3 regions of the Oscillibacter sp. GMB15532 genome follow, and region 3 is predicted to be linked to each of the others. Evidence: predicted binding sites of a transcription regulator. Region 3 holds the regulator's gene; each other region holds the start of a gene.
The links. The regulator Rex, encoded in region 3, represses fermentation and respiration genes when NADH is low (regulators of the CRP and FNR family bind a similar motif). The targets are predictions, from matches to a motif close to ATTGTTAANNNNTTAACAAT.

Region 1 (7,353 bases), 150 kb from region 3:
GATAGCGCTTGTTCCAGTTGGTGCTCTCGTCGATGTTCATGGTGGGAAGCGCACTGAACAGCGCCTCCACCTCCGCCCGGTCCGACACGGGGCGCAGGCCGATCGCATCGCTGTTGGCCGTTGGAATTTTCAACAGAAGCCCGCCCACCAGCATCTTAAAGACATAGTAATCCTGCGCCGCGCCGCCGAGCTTCTCACACACAATGCCGTCAATCACACCGGCGCCGTGCATGGGATGAACCACCATATCTCCGACACTGAACATTTCAGGCTCCTTTCATGTCCCGGATGCGCTCATCGCAATTATCAAAATTCCAAAAATCTTAAATAGATCATATCACATTTCGGGTAATCTTACAAGTATATCCTGAAAAATGTTGCGTAAACCGTAAAAAACCGCCCTCCACGGCACTGTGAAGGGCGATTTTTATCAAAAAGAGAGCCTTACTTCTTGTTGGACCGACGCCAGATGTGCATTTTTTCTGCCTCGGCAATCAGCTCCTCCCGGAACTGGGGATGGGCGATGCTGATGATGGCCTCGGACCGCTGCCAAGTAGACATACCCTTGACGTTGACCTTGCCGTATTCCGTTACCAGATAGTGTAGGTTGCTGCGGGTAGCGGTGACGACGGAGCCATTAAGCAGCGTGGAGCGGATACGGGAGGTCAGCTCGCCGGTTTTCTTGTCCTTTACAGAGGAGGAGCAGCAGATGAAGCTCTTTCCGCCCTTGGACAGATATGCACCCATCACGAAGTCCATCTGGCCCCCTGCGCCGGAGATGTGGGTGGTGCCGGAGGACTCAGAGGAAACCTGCCCGTACAGGTCAATGTCCACTGCGCCGTTGATAGAGACAAAGTTGGGAATCTGGGACACGCGGGCAACATCGTTGGTATAGTCCACAGGAGCCGCCATGCACTGGGGGTTGTTATCCAGGAACTCATAGAGTTTCCGGGTGCCCGCGGCAAAGGTAAAGGCCTGACGGCCCTTGTCAAAGGGCTTGTATTTGCCGGTGATTTTCCCGGCCTTGGACATATCCACGAACGCGTCCACGTACATCTCCGTATGTACACCCAAATCCTTCAGGTCGGACTCGGCAATCAGCTTGCCCACGGTGCCGGGCATGGCGCCAATGCCAAGCTGGAGGCAGGCCCCGTTGGGAATCTCCTCCATGACAAGGTGGGCAATGGCAAGATCCGTCTCACTGGGCTGGGCAGCGCCGCCCAGTTCATCGGGAAGGCTGTTCTCTCCTTCAACAATCATATCCACATCGTCGATATGAATGCAGTTTTCAAAGCCACCGTGGCAATAGGGTAAGGAGGTATTCACCTCTAAAATAATACATTTGCTGCGTTCACAGGCCGCCTTCAGGTGGGAGCAGCTGGGCCCGAAGTTGAACCAGCCATGGGAATCCATGGGGCAAGCCTGTATCATTAGGACGTCGATGGGTGCCATATTTTCACGGTAGTACCGGGGAAGCTCGGAATACCGAATGGGAACGTAAAACGCCAGACCCTCCTTGGCCATCTTCCGCTCCAGACCGCCCATGTGCGTGGAGTTCCATGTAAAATGCCGCGCCGCATCCGGAACATTCATCACAGCGGGACGGTGCGTGAGAACGCCCCCGCGGATATTCACGTCTGTCAGCTCGTCCGCGCGCTTTGCCAAAGCCTTATCCAGCGCGTCGACAGTTCCTACGCACCAGCCGTAATCAATCCAGTCTCCGGATTTGACGATCTTGACAGCCTCGTCCGCAGTCTTCAGTTTCTGTTTGTATGTCTCCTGATAGCTCATGAAAAATTCCTCCCTGTTTTTTCAATAAAACCATGCAGTTTCAAAGATTGTCAATATTGTAACATAATGGTTTTTAGAATGCAATCAAATCTGTGAAATTTGCGCGCAGGATTTCCAAAGCGGCGGCAGTCGCCATAGCCCTGTACGGGAGGCGCTCCAGCCGCCCCTACGCTTGATTGTCCTGGAAAAAACCGGGGTCTATAAAAAGCGACTGCTGGTTGCGTGATTTCAGCTCCAAGGCTTCAAAAAATTTTCGGCGGTTTGCCGAATGAATTGTCGGAATAAGCGGATTATGTCAAGGAAGCGGATAGAAAGAAAGCTCCGGAAATGCTTTTGCATTTCCGGAGCTGAATTGCGTATCAATCGGTGAGGCTTGGCTTACTCGCCCTCAACCTCGGACTCGTCCTGCGCTGCGGGAGCCAGCAGAGCGCGGATAGACAGGGAAATCTTCTTCTTCTCCTCGTCCACGGCGATGATCTCGGCTTCCACTTCCTGACCCTCGCTCAGCACGTCGCCGGGCTTTTCAATGCGCCGATCGGCAATCTGAGAAATGTGAATCAGGCCATCCACGCCGGGGACAACCTCGGCAAACGCGCCGAAGGTCATCAGCTTGACGATGCGGACCGTAGCCACGTCGCCCACGCGGTACTTGCTCATGAAGTCCTCCCAGGGATTCACGCCGCGGTCCTTCACGCCCAGAGAAATCTTGCGCTTCTCGGCGTCGAAGGAGATGACGTACACTTCCATGGAATCGCCCACCTTGCAGACCTCGGAGGGGGTCTTGATGCGGCTCCAGCTCAGCTCGGAGATATGCACCATGCCGTCCACACCGCCAATGTCCACAAACACGCCGTAAGCGGTCATAGACTTTACGGTGCCGGTATAGCGCTTGCCAACCTCGATGCTGTTCCACACCTCGTCCTGCGCGGCTCTACGAGCCTCGTCAGCCACGGAGCGGATGGAACCCACCACACGGCGGCGGGCGCGGTTGACCTCGGTGATGCGCAGCTGCACCTTGGACTTGACCATGGTGTCAAGGTCCGCCCCGCGGGGCATGCCGCTCTGAGAGGCGGGCACGAACACGCGCACGCCCTTGACAGAAACGACCACGCCGCCCTTGTTGACTTCGGTGACGACGCCGTCCATCACGGTCTTGTCCTCTACGGCCTGCTCGATATTCTCCCAGACCTTCACAGTGTCAAGACGCTTCTTGGACAGCTCGGCATAGCCTTCAATGTCGTTGACGCGGACGATATATGCCTCGATCTCGTCGCCCACCTTCAGAAGCTCCTCAGGCTTGGCGTTGGGATCGTCGCTCAACTCGCTGGCCTTGATGTATGCGGCCTGCTTGGCACCCACATCCACCTGCACCTCCGTGGGACCCACGGCCGTGACGATGCCGGTTACCTTTTCGCCTGTATTTAAAGTCTTAAAAGATTGATTCAGCAGTTCCTCAAAGGATTCCTCGCCACTTTCGACGTTCTTGATTTCTTCACTCATCGTTGCATATACCTCCTTAATGATGCCCGCAGGCGTGGAGGCACCGGCCGTCAGACCTGCAACAGAGCAACCATTGAAAAAATCCGGCGAGAGCTCGTCCGCCCCCTCGATTTGGAGAACGCGCGGGCATCTCTCAATACAAATTTCCGTCAAATGTTTGGTGTTTGCACTTCTGGGGTCTCCAACCACCACCATTGCGTCCACCCGCCCGGCAATCTCTGCCGCCTCGGATTGACGCTTACGCGTAGCATTGCATATTGTATCAAATATTTTGGCGTTTGTACACTGTTTTTTTAAGATTTTTATGGAAGTCTCAAAAAGTTCACGAATACAGGTGGTCTGTGCCGCCACCGTGATGGGAAGGTCCCGCCGTGTTGGGTCCTCCGCAAGCCAGGCGGCAAGCTCCTCCGGCCCGCCGAAAATCAGCGGATGCCTGCAATAGCTGGCGATTCCCTGAATTTCAGGATGATTTCGCTCCCCGATGATGATGACCTGCCGTCCGTCCTCCTCCGCCTGCCCCACAAGGGTTTGAATCCGCAACACGTTAGGACAGGCGGCGCTGACGCAGCGAAGTCCCCGTGCCGCCAGTTCCTCCACCAGCTCCCGCCGCTCTCCGTGGGAACGGAGCACGACGGTTGCACCCTCCGGTGCATCCTCCGGTCCTGCGATTTTCCGCACACCCAGAGCCTCCAGCTCCGCCACCACATGGGCATTGTGAATCAGGTCTCCCAGCATGACGCAGCAGCCGCTTTCGGCGGCGGTTTTCTTCGTCAGCTCCACGGCCCGCTCCACGCCATAGCAAAACCCGGCGCTCTGCGCCAAGAGTACTTTCACAGCGGCGTCCCTCCCACGGCCTGTCCGCCTAAAGCGTAGGCCGCCGCCAGAACCTCGTCCGCCACGGTCTGAATTTCCTCCGCCGTGCCGTGCTTTCCGGTAATCCGGGGTTCATAGGGTTCGCCGAAAATGATGCGGGTACGGCGGAAGGGCTTCTTCTCCCCGTCCACAAACACCGGCACCAGCTTCGCGCCCGTGCGGATCCCGATCATGGCCACGCCGCCGTGGGCGTGGGCAGGCAAGCCGTCCACATGGCCGATGCCGTTGCGAACAGTGGTTCCCTCCGGGAACATCAGCAAATTGTCTCCGGATTTAATGGCCTGCATGGCGGTTTTGACCGACTGAATGTCACTGCCGCCCCGGCTGACGGGAAACACCCCCACCCGGCGCAGAATCCAGCCCAAAAGCGGATTGCGGAACAGCTCTTCCTTTGCCATGATGTGCAGCCGGTAATTTACCGGCAGCACCAGCGCCACCATAATGGGGTCCCAGTCGCTGGCATGGTTGGGACACAGCAACGCTCCCCCTTTGGGCAGGCGATCCATCCCCTCCACCTTGGCAGGATGGAGCAGATGAGTGACAAAGCCCACCACATAGTAAATAAACACAAAAAAACGGTTAAAAGGCTTCATTTCAGCGCCTCCTCCACCACCCGTGAAAGCGCGGCCAGACTCTCCTGAAAATTCAGTGTCGTGGTATCCACCGCCACGGCACCCTCCGCCTGCCGCAGCGGCGCAGCGGCACGGTGGGAGTCGTCCCAGTCCCGCTGGACAATCTCGCTGCGCACTTGATCCAGCGCTTCAGGCGTTCCCCGCTCCGAAAGCTCCAGATACCGCCGCTTGGCTCGGGTCTCCACCGAGGCGGTGAGAAAAATTTTCACGTCCGCGTCGGGCAGGACCACCGTACCGATGTCCCGTCCGTCCATCACCACGCTGTGGTTCCGGGCCAGCTCCCGCTGCATTTCCAACAGATACGCCCGGACCTCCGGGTGGGCGGAGACGACGGAGGCATATTTGGAAACCTCGGGAAGGCGAATCTCCTCCGACACGTCTTCTCCGTTTAAAAACATACGCTGCGTTTCATCTTCGCCCCTACGCAGTTCCACCTTCGCCTGCGGAAGCAGCCGCAACACCGCCGCCTCGTCTGCCGGGTCCACCCCACAGCGGCGGACATAGCAGCCGACGGTCCGGTAAATAGCGCCTGTGTCAATGTACAAATATCCTTTTTTCTTTGCCAGCGCCCGGGCCAGTGTGCTCTTCCCCGCGCCGGAGGGCCCGTCGATGGCAATGCTCACGTTCTTCATGGGAATGCTCCTTACTCCTTGGTATCCGCCGCTGCAAATCCCGCGGCGCGCCCGGTTGCCCAGGCAATTTGCAGGTTAAAGCCTCCGGTATAGGCGTCTACATCAATCAGCTCGCCCGCAAAGTACAGTCCCTTTACAGTCTTTGATTCCATGGTGCTTGGGTCGATTTCTCGCACTGTTACGCCACCGGCGGTGACAATGGCCTCCTCCACCGGGCGGGGCGCATCGACAGCAATGGGAAAATGCTTTAAAAGACGCAGCAGGCCCTGCCGCTCCTCCCGCGTGACATCGTGCACCTTTCGATGCGGGGAAATCCCGCAGCACTCCACCATGACCGGAATCAGCTTTTGGGGCAACAGATCGCTCAGCGCGTTACAAAAATCGCTGTTGGCGTATTTTTCAAAGTCAGAGAGCAGGCGCTTGTCCAACTGCCCCTCGTCCAGGGCGGGCTTCAGATCAATTTCCAGCCGATACGCCTTTTCTCCAAAATGCCGCATATGGGCCGAGGCAGACAGCACCAGCGGACCACTGACCCCAAAATGAGTGAACAGCAGCTCGCCAAAGTCCGTATGAATCTTTTTGTTGTTTTCAAAAACCGACAGTTCTACGTTTCTCAATGAAAGTCCCTGCAAATCCGCGCAGAGGTTCCCCACTTCCCGCAAGGGTACCAGAGAGCCTCGCAGCGGCGTCACCTTGTGGCCCGCCTGCTCCGCGAACCGGTGTCCGTCTCCGGTGGAGCCGGTGGCGGGGTAGGAAATTCCGCCGGTGGCCAGAATTACCGCGTCGGCGTTCAAAGGTCCCCGCTCCGTTTCCACGCCCCGGACTGTCCCGTCCTCAAGCAGCAGGCTTTCCGCCCGCCGCCGCAGAATGGAGACATTCAGCTTTTTCAGCCGACGCTCCAGCGCGCCGCTGACGTCAAAAGAGCGGTCGGACACGGGAAATACCCGCCGCCCCCGCTCCACCTTCAGCGGAACGCCCAGCTCCTGAAAAAACGCCATGGCGTCCCGCCCGTCAAACCGGGAAAATACACTATAAAGAAATTTTCCGTTGCGGGGAACATTGGCCAGCAGCTCCTCGCACCCGGAATCGTTGGTAACGTTGCACCGGCCCTTGCCGGTAATATTCAGCTTTTTTCCAAGGCGGTCGCCCGGCTCCAGCAGCGTCACGGACGCCCCCCGCTCCGCCGCCGAAATTGCGGCCATCATGCCGGCGGCTCCGCCGCCGACCACCAGGACTTTTTTATTCATCGTCTGCCTTTCCAAACACGCCGTAGGCATCCCAGATGTCCTCCAGCTCAGAGAAAATGGTGGTAACATCCTTCCCCAGCCGGAAGCCCAAAGACACCAGCAGGGCATTTACCATGGACATAGGCGCCACCATGGAGTCCACAAAGGAAATCATTTCGCTGGGAGCCAACACCGCTGCGCTGGACATCTGTCCCAGAGGGGACAGCTCGTTGTCCGTAATGGCCAGAATTGTCGCGCCCCGGTCCTTTGCAAACTTCGCGGTGTTGATGGTGGCCTTGGAATACCGTGGAAAGCTGATGGCCAGCATCACGTCACCGGGTCCGATGCGGAAAATCTGCTCGAAAATAGCGCCCGCCGTGTTGGACTGCACCAGCGTCACATTGTCCATCAGCAGGTGCATGTAAAAGTTCAGATACCCCGCCACAAAAAAGGAGGACCGGACACCCAGTATATAAACGTGCCGGGCCCGCACCAACTCATCCACCACGCGGTCAAACTCCCTGCGGTCCGCTTTATCCGCCACCATCCGCAGCCGGTCAAAATCAGAGCGCATTACGGAAGACAGTACGTCATGTCCGCTCATCATGGTGTCCGCCACCTGAATGCGCTGCGTGGAAGTCAGGCGGCTGCGGATCATTTCCTGCAGCGTCCGCTGCAAGGCGGGATAGCCCGCGTAGC
Region 2 (7,353 bases), on a different contig from region 3:
GTACATCGGCGGCGGCGAGGACGACGGACACGCCCGGCTGAACAAGTTGGGCGGAACAGAGTGGGCCCGGTCCAAATCCAAAGCCAAAGCGGCGGCAAAGGATCTTGCCAAGGGCCTCATCGCCCTGTACGCCGCGCGGCAAAAGCAGCCCGGCTTTGCCTTTTCGCCCGATTCCCCGTGGCAGCAGGAATTTGAGGACGCATTCCCCTACCCGGAGACGGACGACCAGCTTCGGGCCATCGAGGAAATCAAGGTGGACATGGAGCGGCCCCGGCCCATGGAGCGGCTGCTGTGCGGCGACGTGGGCTATGGCAAGACGGAGGTAGCCTTGCGGGGCGTGATGAAATGCGTGCTGGACGGAAAGCAGGCAGCGATTCTGGTGCCCACCACCATTTTGGCCCAGCAGCACTATGCCACTGCCATGAGCCGCTTTGCAGGCTTTCCCGTCAGCGTGGAGGTATTGTCCCGGTTTACCTCGCCCAAGGAGCAAAAACGGATTTTGGAGGCCGCCCGCACCGGCGGCGTGGACGTTTTGATCGGCACTCATAAGCTCCTACAAAAGTCCATGCAGTTTAAGAATCTCGGTCTTCTGGTCATCGACGAGGAGCAGCGCTTTGGCGTGACCCATAAAGAGCGGCTGCGGGAGCTTGCCCAGCAGGTGGACACTCTCACCCTCTCCGCCACGCCCATTCCACGGACACTGAACATGGCCCTGTCGGGCCTGAGAGACATGAGCACCATTGAAGAGCCGCCGGCTGACCGCCAGCCGGTGCAGACCTACGTGCTGGAGCACGACTGGCAAATCGTGGCGGACGCTATTCGCCGGGAGCTGAGCCGGGGCGGGCAGGTCTATTACCTCCACAACCGGGTGGACTCCATTTCCACCACCGCCGGGCGGCTGCAAAAGCTTTTGGGGCCGGAGGCGCGCATTGTCGTGGGACACGGAAAAATGTCCGAGCGGGAGCTGTCCGACGTGATGCGCCAGATGGTGGACGGCGAGGCGGACGTGCTGGTGTGCACCACCATCATCGAAACAGGCATTGATATCTCAAACGTGAATACACTGGTGATTGAGGACGCGGACCGGATGGGACTTGCCCAGCTCCACCAGCTTCGCGGACGCATTGGCCGCAGTACCCGGCGGGCCTATGCATACCTCACCTACCGCCAGGGCAAAATTTTGCAGGAGACGGCGGAAAAGCGCCTTGGCGCCATCCGGGAATACGTGGAGTTCGGCTCCGGTTTTAAAATCGCCATGCGGGATTTGGAAATCCGGGGCGCGGGCAACCTGTTGGGGCCGGAGCAGTCCGGGTACATGATGAGCGTTGGTTACGACATGTATCTCAAGCTTTTGGAGGAGGCGGTGCTGGAGGAACAGGGCGTGCAGCCCGTCCGTGCGGCGGAGTGCTCCGCCGATTTGACGGTGAACGCCCACCTGCCGGAGCGGTATGTCCCCTCGGCGGAGCAGCGGATGGATTTGTACCGCCGCATCGCCGCCATCCGCACGCCGGAGGATTCCGGCGAGCTTTTAGACGAACTGATGGACCGCTACGGCGACCCGCCAAAGCCCGTGCTGGCACTGCTGGACGTGGCACTTCTGCGGGCGGCGGCGCAAACTGCCGGAGTCACCGATTTGAGCCAGAAGGGCGAACGGCTGCGGCTGGAGCTGGGGGTATTCCATCCGGAGGCACTGGCTGCGGTGTGCGCCCTGCCGAAATACCGGCGGCTGCTGACCCTTAGTGCCGGGGACATCCCCATGCTGACCCTGCAATTACGCCCCGGCGCGGACGTGCTGGAAACAGCGTCCGCACTGGTGGAAGACCTGCGCCTTGCGGCGGAGGATACGAAAGAAAAGGAGAACGGCCATGTCTGAGGAAAAGGACCGGAAGGAGCTGCCTGAAAAGGCGAAAAAGCCCGAAGCGGCAGAAAAGCCCGCTATGACGGAAAAGCCCGAAAAGGCGAAAAAGCGGACGAAGCCCGTCAACGAGCGCGGCAGGACTCCCTTTGGCAGATTTCTGCGCAACTATGGATACTTGTTCATCACCGTATTTGTGATGCTGGCGCTGTTCCGGGGAATTTTTCTTTTGGGCTTTGTCACCAGCGGGTCCATGGAAACCACCCTGCCCACTCACTCCGTGTTTCTGAGCTGGCATTTGAGCTACGCCGTGGGGGACCCAGTGCCGGAGCGGGGGGACATTGTTCTTTTTGACAGCGACGAGCTGGGCCAGACGCTGGTAAAGCGGGTGGTGGGCCTGCCGGGGGAAACCGTCTCCTTTTATGACGGCAATGTCCTGATTAACGGCACAGAGCTGGAGGAGCGCTATCTTCCCGTGCAGGGGATTACCTATTCCCACGGGGAAGCCGAACGCTTCACCGTGCCGGAGGGCTGCGTTTTCCTGCTGGGCGACCACCGGGACGACTCTCTGGACAGCCGCTTCTGGCAGGACCCCTTTGTTCCCGCATCCAATATTCGCGCCCGGGCGCTGGCCGTCGTCTCCCTGTGGCCGGGCAATACGTGGCTCGGCGTGCGCCGGGTGGGCTAAGTGCGCCCGCCTGCTCCGCCGGGAGGAAGGAGCAGGCATATGAAACGGGCGTTTGCGGCCCTGCTTGCGGTGATGACACTGCTGAGCGGCTGCGGCAAAAAGACGGAGGAACCGGCGGGCCTTTATTACGAGGCCTCCGGCATTGCGCCGGAGGCGGTGCTTTTGACCGTGGACGGCCGGGAGGTCCCGGCTGCGCGGTATTTCTACTGGCTGACCGCCGACTGCGATTATCTGGCGGAGCAGGCGGGCGGCGAGCCGGACTGGTCCGCCGACGCGGGCGGGCAGACTTTGGATGACTATGTAAAGCGGCAGGCGCTGGACGCCACGGTGTTTTACGACACGGTGGAGGCCCTGGCGGAAGCCAACGGCTGTGTGCTGACGGCGGAAAATCTGTCCGCGATGGATTCGGACTGGGCGGCACAGGCCGCCGAATACGGCGGAGAGGACGCATATCTGGACATTCTGACGCAAATGGGCCTTGACCGCGCGGGCGCGCAGCTTCTGACCGCCGACTATTACCTATACGAGCAGCTCCGGGCCCTGTCTTTGGCGGGAGGAAGCGAGCTGTCCCCCGCCGACGGAGCCGCCAGCGACTTCGCCGCGTCCGCCGGGGTCTACACTGCCGATGTGTTGGTATTCCCCAACGCGGATTTGGCCGCCGCCGCCCTGTCCGATCTGGAGCAGGACCCCGAGAAGGACCCGGCTGCGCTGAAAGACGGAGTTTACACCACCGTCACCGCCGCCACGGGCGACGGAACGCTGCCTGCGGCCGCCGAACAGGCGCTGGCGGGGCTGGAGCAGGGCCGCTGGAGCAACCCGGTGGAGACGGAGGGCGGTGTATATCTGCTGCGGCTCTTGCCCACGGATATGGATGCGGCGGCGGGTCTTTGGTTCGACGCGCATATCCAGTCTCTGGCGTCAGGCGCACAGGTAGTCCCGGCAAAAGAATATGGGGACTTTACTGCCGCTTCGTTTTATAAGAATCTCAGCGCAGCAAGGACCGCTAAGGGCTGAACACCGGATTTCCAGGCGAATAAAACAGAATATTTTTTTGAAATCTCTTCCATTTTCGTCAAGGTGACGAAAATGGAAGAGATTTTGTCAAAAGTTTAACAAATATTTTCAAAGTACCGCTTTTCCCATTGACGGACAGGCAAAACTTCTCTATAATAAAGTTAACAGCAGTTAGGAGCGGGCCTTTCGGAAGGGTTCTGACGGAGATGTCAGGGCCATCCGTCACGCCCCTCCGCCGCCGCGTTTCCGGGGAATTTCCCAATGTCCAAAGCGGCTTTTGCCGCGCAAGAATTTATTTGAAAAATGGAGGAACATCATGAAAGAACTTTATGTCGTGAATTGCTGCCGTACAGCCATCGGTTCTTTTGGCGGAGCCCTGAAGGGCATTCCCGCCGCCGACCTTGGAGCCATCGTGGTTAAGGAAGCCCTGACCCGCGCGGGCGTGAAGCCCGAGCAGGTGGACGAGGTTATGTTCGGCTGCATCCTGACCTCCGGCCTCGGCCAGAACGTTGCCCGTCAGGTGGCTGTCAAGTCCGGCATTCCCTATGCCGTTCCCGCCTACACCGTGGGCATGGTCTGCGGCTCCGGCATGAAGTCCGTCATCGAGGGTGCGCGCTCCATTTTGGCCGGCGACTCCGACGTCGTCGTCTGCGGCGGCACGGAGAACATGTCCGCCGCTCCCTACGTTGCTCCCGACGCCCGCTGGGGCGCCCGCATGGGCGACAAGAAGCTGGTGGACTCCATGATTAAGGACGGCCTGTGGGACGCATACAATAACTACCACATGGGCACCACCGCCGAGAACATCTGCGACGTGTGGGGCATCACCCGCAAGGAGCAGGACGAGTTCGCCGTCTCCTCTCAGCAGAAGTGCGAGGCCGCTCAAACCGCCGGCAAGTTTGACGACGAGATTGTCGCCGTCCCCGTGAAGGTCAAGAAGGACTTTGTTGACTTCAAGAAGGACGAATTCCCCCGCGCCGGCACCACCATGGAGAGCGTGGCCAAGATGAAGGGCGCATTCCCCGTGGGTCCTGAGTCCCCCAATCCTCAGGTAGTACATACCTTTGAGCTCACCGGCGCGCAGGAAACCGACGACAAGGGCACGCCCCGCGTCACCGCCGCTTCCGCCTCCGGCATCAACGACGGCGCAGCCGCCATCGTGCTGGCCTCCGGCGAGGCCGTGAAGAAATACGGCCTGAAGCCCATGGCCAAGCTCATCGGCTGGGGCCAGGGCGGCGTGGATCCCAAGATCATGGGCGTGGGCCCTGTTCCCGCCTCCCGTCAGGCCATGGAAAAGGCCGGTGTTTCCATCGAGGACATCGATCTGGTCGAGGCCAACGAGGCTTTCGCCGCCCAGTCCATCGCTGTGGCCCGCGAGCTGAAGTTTGACATGAGCAAGGTCAACGTCAACGGCGGCGCCATCTCTCTGGGCCACCCCGTGGGCGCCTCCGGCGCGCGGATCATCGTCACCCTGCTCCACGAGATGAAGAAGCGGGACGATGCGAAGAAGGGTCTTGCCACCCTGTGCATCGGCGGCGGCATGGGCGTTGCCACCATCTTCGAGAAGTGCTGATTTTCTAACCTAAGGCTTTACATCAATCAGGGCTGCGGCGAATCGCCGCAGCCCTGATTTTTGTTTTTATCCCGCCCCTCAAGTTTTCGCCTGCACAACTATTTTTACAGGGCAAGCCCTCGCTTTGCTTTAGCGGGTCTTCCGGGAGCAAGCGCAGGAACCGCATCGTGGATACTCCCTTTGTATGCGGGCCGGGACTGGCCCAGCCCTCCCCCGCAGCGGCGCCCGCAGCGTCATTCAGCAAAAATCTCCGCCAGAAGCGCCATGGCCTGCGGCAGATGCGCCCGTTCCAGCCCCGCGTAATTCACCACCAGTGTGTGGTCAAACTCCGCCGTTCTCCGGCGGGTATATTCCGACAAAAAGCCCAGCCGCACACCCATGGCCCGCGCCCTTGCGTCCAGCTCTTGGTCGCTTCGGTCCGTATCCAGCCGCAGAAGAAAATGAAGCCCCGCCCCCTGCTCCGCAATATGGACCCGACTGGCAAAGGGGCTGCGGCGAAACGCTTCCAGCACCGCGGCGCGGCGGGAGCGGTACTCCGTCCGCATCCGGGCCAGATGCCGTTCGTAGTACCCCTGCTCCAGAAACCGGGCCAGAACAAATTGCTCTGTGGCGGGAACGGTGCAGGCGTAAAATCCTAGCTTTTTGCGGTACTGCTCCAAAAGTCTTGGCGGAAGCACCACGAAGCCCATCCTCATGGACGGGGCAATGGTCTGGGAAAAGGTGTTGAGGTACGCCACCCGGCCCCCGCCGTCAATGCTTTGCAGCGGCGGAATGGGCCGCCCGGTAAAGCGCAGCTCGCTGTCATAGTCGTCCTCAATCATCACGCCGTCCCGCTCCTCCGCCCAGCGCAGCAGTTCCTGCCGCCGCCGGATGGGTGTCACCAGCCCGGTGGGATACTGGTGCGCCGGGGACAGGTGTGCCGCCCGCGCCCCGGAGGCCCACAGGGCGGCGGGGTCCATCCCCTCGCTGTCCAGCGCCAGCGGGACACAGCGCACGCCGCTGTTTTCATATACCTGCCGGATTTTCGGATAGCCCGGGTCCTCCACCGCCAGCACCGCGTCCCGCCCCAGGAGCTGGGCCAGCAGCATGTAAAGATATTCCGCTCCGGCGCCCACTACAATTTGCTCCGGCGCGGCATGCAGGCCCCGATAGTCCCGCAGGTCGGCGCAGATTGCTTGCCGCAAAGCCAATAGCCCCTGATTGGGCAGAGGCGAGAGAAGGGCTGGCCCCTCCTCCGCCAGCACCTGACGCGTCAGTCGTGCCCACGCCGCCAGCGGAAATCGGGCCGCGTCCACCCGGTTCGTCTTCAGGTCCAGCTTCCATTCCGGCTCTGGCGGCGTGTCCGGCCTCGGCACTTCCTTTGGGAACGGCTGCGTTGGAAGCGTATCCCGCACGGTACTCCGCTCCACCTGCTCCACAAAAAAACCGCTGCGTGGCTGCGCGCGGACATAGCCCTCCGCTTCAAGTTGCTGGTACGCCCCCTCCACCGTGATGACCGACACGCCCAGATGCTCCGCCAGCGCCCGCTTGGAGGGAAGCTTTTCCCCAACGATCAGCGCGCCCGAAAGGATATCCTCCCGGATGCGGCGGTAGAGATATTCATACAGCGTCAGCCCACCCCGGTCCTCCATAGGATAGGTCAGCATTGATTTGCCCTCCATCTGAACTTATCGAAATTTTAAAATTTGGGTATTTTAATCATACCATATACCAGCTATAATCAGCTCAATTGATGCCGGAGGGAGTCATAGAACATGGAAAATGGGTTTGGAACAGAGCATTTTTCCGCAGCGGACAGACGGGTCCGGAGCATTGTCATTGCCGCACTGCTGGCGGCGCTGACCTGCGCCGCCACCATGGTCATCCGCATCCCCTCCCCCACAGGGGGCTATCTGAATCTGGGAGACACAGTGGTTCTGCTGGGAGCTTTTTTGCTGGGACCATGGGCGGGCGCACTGGCGGGGGGCATCGGCTCCGCCATGGCGGACGCGCTGTCCGGCTACATGGTCTATGTCCCTGCCACGCTGGTGATTAAGGCCGTGGTGGCCCTGACCGCCGGATTTTTGTATCGCTTTTTGAAGGACCGCCCCGGCGGCATGGTTTTCGCCGCTTTTTTGGGGGAAGCCCCTATGGTGGTGGGCTACTGGCTGTTTGACGCGCTGCTGCTGCATAGTTGGGCTGGCGCCGTGGCGGGAATTCCCGGCAATCTGGTGCAGGCGGGCT
Region 3 (7,353 bases):
TGGATAAGGCCGTCCGCGCCATCCACGCGAAATTCTTTGACGAAACCTGATTTCCACAGCGACGGAATCTGAAAAGGACCAAGCGGTTCTGATTTTTCATTGGGGCGCATAAAGTCTCAGTGAGGTGAGTCGTCCTATGAAAAATCGTTTTGCGCATTTTTCCATCCGCTTTTTGACGGTTCTGCTGGCGGGGCTGTTTTTACTGCTGCTTCGCTCAGTGGGGAGCAACCCGGTTTTTGCCGTGCTGACGCCTCGGTTTGCAAGTCCGTGGGAGCTGGGAAAGCTTCTGTTCTGGCCGCTGCTGCTGGCTGCGGTGATCCCTTTACGGGACGGCGGAAAATTCTTCGAAAGGCTCCCGTGGCTTACGCTGACGCCGCTGGCCGCTGTCCTGATTTTCTGGGTGCTGACCGCCGTCAGGCCGGGACCGGGGGCATATCTGCTGGTGTGGATCGTGCTCTCTGCCGTGGCGTTGGCGCTGGCGCAGCGGGGGATTCTTTCCAAGGGGGATCGCTCTGTCTGGCTGGTTTTGGCGGTGGCGATGGGTATACTATACATCATGCTGACGTTCCTGCCGCCTGCCTTCGGGCCTTTTTTGGACCCGTCGGACGTGGCGGCCATGGCAACCATTCCGTGCTGACGGCACGCGGGGGAAAGGGCGCCGATGGGCGGCCCTTTCCTTGCTTTGCATGGGATTTTACAGAGGAAGGGCGCGGCGCGGTCCGCGCAAAAACAAGAGAGAGGAAGATAGAAATGAACGCAATCGTAACGGTAGTAGGGGAGGACAGGGTTGGCATTATTGCCGGCGTGTGCACGCTTCTGGCGGAAAATAACGTCAATATTCTGGACATTACGCAGACCATCATGCAGGGGAGCTTCACCATGGTGATGGCCGTAGACGTGAGCAAGGCACCTGTGCCCATCGGGGAGCTGGGCACCCGGCTGGAAACTCTGGGCAAGCAGCTTGATATCTCCATCCGCATTCAGCGGGAGGAAATTTTCGACGCGATGCACCGTATTTGAGGGCGAGACTATGTTAAATCAAAAGGACATTCTCTCCACCATTGAGATGATCGACCAGCAGCATCTGGACATCCGCACCGTCACCATGGGTATTTCGCTTCTGGACTGCTGCGATTCAGACCCCGTGCGGGCCTGCCAAAAAATTTATGATAAAATTACAAAATCCGCAGAAAAGCTGGTGAAAACCGGGGAGGACATTGAGCGGGAATTTGGTATCCCCATCGTTCATAAGCGGATTTCCGTTACGCCCATGGCGCTGGTGGCTGGGGCCTCCGACGCGGAGGACTACGTGCCCTTTGCGCTGGCCATGGACCGGGCCGCCGCGGCCTGCGGTGTGAATTTCATCGGGGGATATTCCGCCTTGGTGCAAAAGGGAATGACGAGGGCGGATGAAAAGCTCATCCGCTCGATTCCCGAGGCGCTGGCCTCCACTGAGCTGGTCTGCTCCTCCGTCAACGTGGGCTCCACCAAAGCGGGCATCAATATGGACGCGGTGGCCCTGATGGGCCGCATTGTCAAGGAGACAGCGGCGCGCACCGCAGACCGGGACGGGCTTGGCTGTGCCAAGCTGGTGGTATTTTGCAACGCGGTGGAGGACAACCCCTTTATGGCGGGGGCTTTCCACGGCGTGGGCGAGGCCGAGCGGGTCATCAATGTGGGCGTCTCTGGCCCGGGCGTGGTGTGCAGCGCGCTGAAGGCCGTTCGGGGCCGCCCCTTTGACGAGCTGGCAGAGATGGTGAAAAAGACCGCGTTCCGCATTACCCGCATGGGCCAGTTGGTGGCACAGGAAGCATCCCGCCGGCTGGATGTCCCCTTTGGTATTGTGGATTTGAGCCTTGCGCCCACCCCTGCAGTGGGGGATTCCGTGGCCCGGATTCTGGAGGAGATGGGGCTTGAAACCTGCGGTACTCATGGGACCACGGCGGCCCTCGCCTTGCTGAACGATGCCGTGAAAAAGGGTGGCGTGATGGCGTCCTCCTCCGTGGGCGGGCTTTCGGGTGCGTTTATCCCCGTCAGCGAGGACGAGGGGATGATTGCCGCCGCCCGGGCCGGGACGCTGACCATTGATAAGCTGGAGGCCATGACCTGCGTGTGCTCCGTGGGGCTGGACATGATCGCCGTCCCCGGCGATACCTCCGCGGACACCATTTCCGCCATCATCGCGGACGAGGCGGCGATCGGCATGGTGAACTGCAAAACCACCGCCGTGCGTATCCTGCCTGTACCCGGCGGAAAGGTAGGGGACACCGTGGAGATGGGCGGATTGCTTGGCAGCGCCCCGGTGATGCCGGTCCACACGGAGTCCGCGGCCGACTTTATCGCCCGGGGCGGGCGTATTCCCGCTCCGCTCCACAGCCTGAAAAACTGAGAATCCTCTGCGGCACATACCACAACGCAGCCCGCATACACTGGCTGGGGAGGGATACTCCGTGAAAGAAAAGCTTATCAAGCTGATCGATGTGAAGAGCATTGTGACGTTTCTGCTCACCGGAACCTTTGCCGTGCTGGCGATTCGGGGAGATATCAACGAGCGGGAATTTATGACGGTCTTTACCGTGGTGATCAGCTTTTATTTTGGCACAGAGATTCAAAGGTGTGTCAGCGAATCCAGAAAATAACGGCTTTGCCGAAAGTAAATGCCCCAACGCCCCCGCACCCTAAGGTGCGGGGGCGTTGGGGCAAATATGAAGGGTTTTTGCTAAATTAGCAGCAGGGAGTAGGATTGCAGCCGCCGCAGTTGTTCCCGCAGCCACCGCAGTTGTTGTTGCAGCCGCAGCCGCAATTGTTGCCGCCCCAGCTGTTGCCGTTGCCACAGAAGCAGAACAGGAGGATGAGGATAATGATCCAGCAGCAGTTCCCGCCGCCAAAGAAGCCGTTATTACACATAATTGGACCTCCTATGAAATCGTAGACCGACCATGCATCAGTCTCAATCCATAGTATGCGGGCCTGCGTTGTGTGTTACGAAAGGCGGTGAGATGAAATCATTGCTTGGGCAAAAGAGTGCTCCTCTGCTGTAAAAACGCCCCGATTCAGTAGTGTCTGGCACAACGTCTCCCCTGTACCGGCAACCTCCGCGTCCAGGGCGTACCAAGAGACATAGACCAGATCTGCCCGCAGGAAGGAGCCCTTGGCCAGAACGGCCCGCTCCCCAGAGGTCAGAACGCCGCGGTCCACCGCCCGATCCAGCGTCCCGGTCAGGTCTGTCGTGCCGGTGGAGCTGTGGCCCAGCGCCCGGAGGACAAATTCCACGTATTGATAAGAATTTACCTTTTGCCCGGGACGGAAAGTGGTTTTGGTATAGCCGTTGGAATAGCCCTTGGAATAGGCGTAGCCCACATATTTTGCGGGCTCGGACCCAGCCTCGATGTCGGTAAACGGGGTGGAGCCGGTATAGGCCAGCGCCGCGTCCTCCTCGCCCAGCAGGCGGATGAACATAATCAGCGCCTGGAGCCGTGTGGGGGATACCTCCAAGTCAAAGCCCTCGCCAAAGCCGGTAAGGCTGCCCCGGAACAGGCGGACTGCCTTCAGGGCTGACGCGATGGCGTTGTAGTCCGTGGCGGAGGAATAGGAAAGGGTGTTGGGCCCCTGATAGGACAGCACGGCGGTTTTCCCCGTCACCGAGAAGGCGGCGGACGTGTTCTCCGCCACCAGATAGCGGTGCCGAGGGAGCAGGGCAGAGCCGGAGGAAACCTCCGTTCCGGTGGTTGCGTCCACCACTGCACCGGAGGAAAAGGTAACCCCGACCTCTCCCGCCAGCGGCAATACAAAGGTTCCGGTAGAGCCGGAGAGAACGTCTCCGGATTTCAGCCGGGTTTCCGTCCATTCGGCTGCGCCGGAGGGTTCGCCAATGGACGTACCGGAGCCCAGCGCGTCGATTTTTTTCCGCACGGTGTCGGTAAAGGTCCCGTTCAAATAGGAAAGGGAAACAAGCGGATCGTCGGCCCCGCCGCCTGCCGCAGCGGCGTACCAGCCAACCATGGCCGACAGCAGCAAAAAGAGCGCGGGAAGCAGCGCCCGTTTTTTCATAGGAACTCCTTTCACGCGCCTGAGCAGCTCAGCGGTTTGCGATGCGGTAGCTCAGCGTCAGCAGGCTGTCTGCAAAGTGAATGTTTTCAAACTGCACCACTGGGTCCGTGCTGGACAGCTCCGTATTGGTAAAATTCCAGAAGCCGCGGATGCCCAGTGCAATCAGCCGGTCGGCAACCTCCTGCGCCACATGCTGGGGAATGGTCAGCGACACCACATCTATCTGATGAGTCCGGATAAACTCATCCAGCTCGTTCATAGAGCGGACGGGAACGCCGTTAATGCTCGTTCCCACAAGTCTCGGGTCCACATCGAACGCGGCGTCCACGGTAAAGCCGGTCTGGGAGAAAGGGAAATTTTGCAAAAGAGCATGGCCAAGATTGCCCGCGCCGATCATGACAAGGTGGTGATTTTTGTCCACACCCAGAATGTGGCCGATTTCTGCCCGCAGCTCCTCTACATTATAGCCGTAGCCCTGCTGCCCAAATTCGCCGAAGCAGCTGAAATCCTGCCGGATTTGGGAGGCGGTAATGTTCATTTCCTGCCCCAGAGAGTGGGAGGAAATACGGACAACGCCGCTGTTGTGCAGGCTATTGAGCTGGCGGTAGTATCGGGGAAGACGCCGAATTACGGCGTCGGAGATGTTTTCTTTTTTCAAAGGGATACCCCTCCTCTGACAAAATCCGTTAAATAATTCTCAAATAATAGTTTAGACCAAAACAGGAATAATGTCAATTTTTTTAACAATCTTTTTGTGAAAATTTTTTTCTGCATCAGGGCTTTACTTTTGTAGAATTACCTGTTATACTAATTTTTGCTGTTTGGTTGTTTCCAAATTGCGGATATGCGCCCGTAGCTCAGTTGGATAGAGCGTTAGACTCCGACTCTAAAGGCCACTGGTTCGAATCCAGCCGGGCGTACCAAAAATAAACCCCTGAGGCTTGAGCCTCAGGGGTTTATTTTTTTAACTAAGTACACAAAAGAGTACACACACGCTATATTTTTAATAATTGCGTAAAATGCGTTCATGGTGTCATCTGCTGCTTTTTCAAATCCAGTCGGACAGAAATTGCTGCATTTTAACACATGGGACCACGTTGCGTGCCAAAAACTGTGATATTTTGGTATCGTGGATTTTTACATACAAAGGAATGATAGAGTAAATTCTCCGCATACTAGAGTAAAACGAAGGGAGGAATTACCTTGGGCATCTTAGGATGGATCGTTATAGGCGCTCTCGCTGGTTGGATCGCAAGTATGATTACCAATCATGATGAAAAGATGGGAGCAGGCGCCAATATTGCCGTGGGTATCGTTGGCGGCTTTCTAGGCGGACTGGTTATGAATCTATTGGGTGGCAGTGGAATCACCGGATTTAATCTATGGAGTTTGCTGGTTGCCGTAATCGGAGCTGTTATCTTACTGTGGATTGTAAGTGCAGTTAAAAGAAAAGCTTAACTGAAACAAGAAACCGACCGCCTCTGGGTGGCCGGTTTCTTTTGGCCGGCGAGCATCTACCGGGCGTCCGCCTTTCTGTGTCACGCCCCCGAGTGAACCAGAAGCGGGAAAAGAGCCACCGGAGGACATCATCCGCTGGTGGCTCTTTTAAAAAATTATCTTTTCCATATAAGCGCTGCGACAATTACAATCGCTACAAAAAAAGATGCCAGCAACAAAGCAAGGATTGTGAATGACATTGAGAGTAATCACTCCTTTCTCGTATGTACTTGTACAAAAACATACTAACAGACAATCGGAGCAAAGTCCGATCAATTCAGCCGCCATTCCTGTACACAGGCGAGATAGAAAAAATAGAGCCTGTGGATTCGCTTTTTACCCCAGGAAAAAAGCTAATCCACATAGTAGCGGTCGTTTCCGGATTCGTCCCGAACGGTAAAGCGGTCCACCCGGGAGAACCCCTTTTATCTGATATACAGCTTCATATTGTTTTCCAATCCGTTACGCCCGCAAAACCAGTTCCTGAATGTGGGTGTTCAGTGTGTCTTCTTCCGCCTGCATGACGGACTTCATACCTTCCAGTTTCCCCTGAATGTCCTCTACCTGACAGCGAGTGGAGCCAATTTGCTGCTGGGAGCTGTGAATGCTGTCCAGCACCGCCCAGTCGGCAAATAGTCCGTCAAAGAAATAATCCGCAAAACGAAGAAATCCATCCACCTGTGCCTGTACATTGGCCTGCACAGTCACGTCGGCAAGCTCGGTGTGGTAGCGACGCAGACGATCCTGCAAATCGTTGATTTGCGCCTGTGCATCGTCCAGATGAGAGTGCTTGACAAGGTCGGAAATCAGTCCGCCCCCCAGCAGGTCCCAAGTGCCCCAGCCCTCGGCGCTATCCAGAGAGCCTTCAATGGATGCAATCTGCCGCAGTACGCCTTGCCCAACGGATATTGCCTCGTCAATTTCCCGCTTTTGTGCCGCTATATAGCCCAGCCGGTTTTCCATATGGCACAGTTTGTCACCAAAAGCTGGATTTTCTAGTTTTACGGCGTCCATCTTCTCCGCGAACAGCCGGTCGTACTTCACTTGTACTTCGGAGAGATCACACAGCTCGGTTTCCAGCGCGTGAATGTCATATTCCGCCGCCTCCACCTGACGACGGGCGGTGTCGTGTTTCACCGCTGCTGCATAGGCTTCCGCTTTTTCCTTGTCCAGTTTTTCTTCCTTTTTACTGATGGCCGCGTAAAAAAAGGCGGCAAGGCTGTTTTTTTCCAGCCGATCAACATCGGCCTGCTCTTTGGAGCGTTGGGTGGAAAGCCGCCCCTCCTCCGCTTGAAGCTCGGTCAGCTGGGAGCGAAGACTCCGCAGCATGGATTCTATTTTTCCCTTGCGCGCCAGCTTTTCCTGCAGCGCATTCAGCTCGGTATTATAATCACGCATAGCGCACCTCTTTTTTGTTTATCATTTACTATGTCACTTACTATATCACGAAATAGCCGTAAATTCCACTGTTTTGACATGACAAATACTTCTTGGAGGGGATGCCCTGCACAGCTATCTTTGTAAAGGAGCACCCGGAAAGAGAACATGTCCCAAGTGCAGTTTGTTTTACGCACTGTGCAATTTAAACATAAAATATTAATTATTTTGTACATGTTAATATTTGCAAAATTTGCTATACTTTATAGGAAGACAAACAACCTGTAAAATATCTGATATATAAAACAAAGGAGATGGAATGATGTCTAAAATTACTGCCGTGACAGCAAGAGAAATTCTGGATTCCAGAGGGAATCCGACGGTTGAGGTAGACGTAGCGCTGGAGAGCGGCGCTTTGGGCCGTGCAGC

Region 1: a site for Rex is predicted at 1,838-1,857, ahead of ABVS15_RS02900 (butyryl-CoA:acetate CoA-transferase). Genes of this name have one in related genera too.
Region 2: a site for Rex is predicted at 3,641-3,660, ahead of ABVS15_RS07565 (acetyl-CoA C-acetyltransferase). Genes of this name have one in related genera too.

The regions. Positions count from the first base shown of each region.
Region 1 covers NZ_JBEVTO010000002.1:70,492-77,844, reverse strand. The annotation lists gene ABVS15_RS02905 (CarD family transcriptional regulator) at 1-265, opposite strand, end outside; gene ABVS15_RS02900 (butyryl-CoA:acetate CoA-transferase) at 445-1,791, opposite strand; gene ABVS15_RS02895 (bifunctional 4-hydroxy-3-methylbut-2-enyl diphosphate reductase/30S ribosomal protein S1) at 2,170-4,125, opposite strand; gene ABVS15_RS02890 (lysophospholipid acyltransferase family protein) at 4,122-4,757, opposite strand; gene cmk ((d)CMP kinase) at 4,754-5,428, opposite strand; gene ABVS15_RS02880 (NAD(P)/FAD-dependent oxidoreductase) at 5,440-6,675, opposite strand; gene ABVS15_RS02875 (MurR/RpiR family transcriptional regulator) at 6,668-7,353, opposite strand, start outside.
Region 2 covers NZ_JBEVTO010000005.1:102,057-109,409, forward strand. The annotation lists gene mfd (transcription-repair coupling factor) at 1-1,873, shown strand, start outside; gene lepB (signal peptidase I) at 1,866-2,543, shown strand; gene ABVS15_RS07560 (peptidyl-prolyl cis-trans isomerase) at 2,583-3,557, shown strand; gene ABVS15_RS07565 (acetyl-CoA C-acetyltransferase) at 3,874-5,130, shown strand; gene ABVS15_RS07570 (PLP-dependent aminotransferase family protein) at 5,364-6,776, opposite strand; gene ABVS15_RS07575 (ECF transporter S component) at 6,885-7,353, shown strand, end outside.
Region 3 covers NZ_JBEVTO010000002.1:218,636-225,988, reverse strand. The annotation lists gene ABVS15_RS03625 (aspartate kinase) at 1-50, shown strand, start outside; gene ABVS15_RS03620 (hypothetical protein) at 137-637, shown strand; gene ABVS15_RS03615 (ACT domain-containing protein) at 751-1,020, shown strand; gene ABVS15_RS03610 (PFL family protein) at 1,031-2,389, shown strand; gene ABVS15_RS03605 (hypothetical protein) at 2,451-2,639, shown strand; gene ABVS15_RS03600 (hypothetical protein) at 2,725-2,907, opposite strand; gene ABVS15_RS03595 (S-layer homology domain-containing protein) at 2,983-4,050, opposite strand; gene ABVS15_RS03590 (redox-sensing transcriptional repressor Rex) at 4,079-4,708, opposite strand; tRNA gene ABVS15_RS03585 (tRNA-Arg) at 4,897-4,973, shown strand; gene ABVS15_RS03580 (GlsB/YeaQ/YmgE family stress response membrane protein) at 5,254-5,508, shown strand; gene ABVS15_RS03575 (hypothetical protein) at 6,010-6,945, opposite strand; gene eno (phosphopyruvate hydratase) at 7,247-7,353, shown strand, end outside.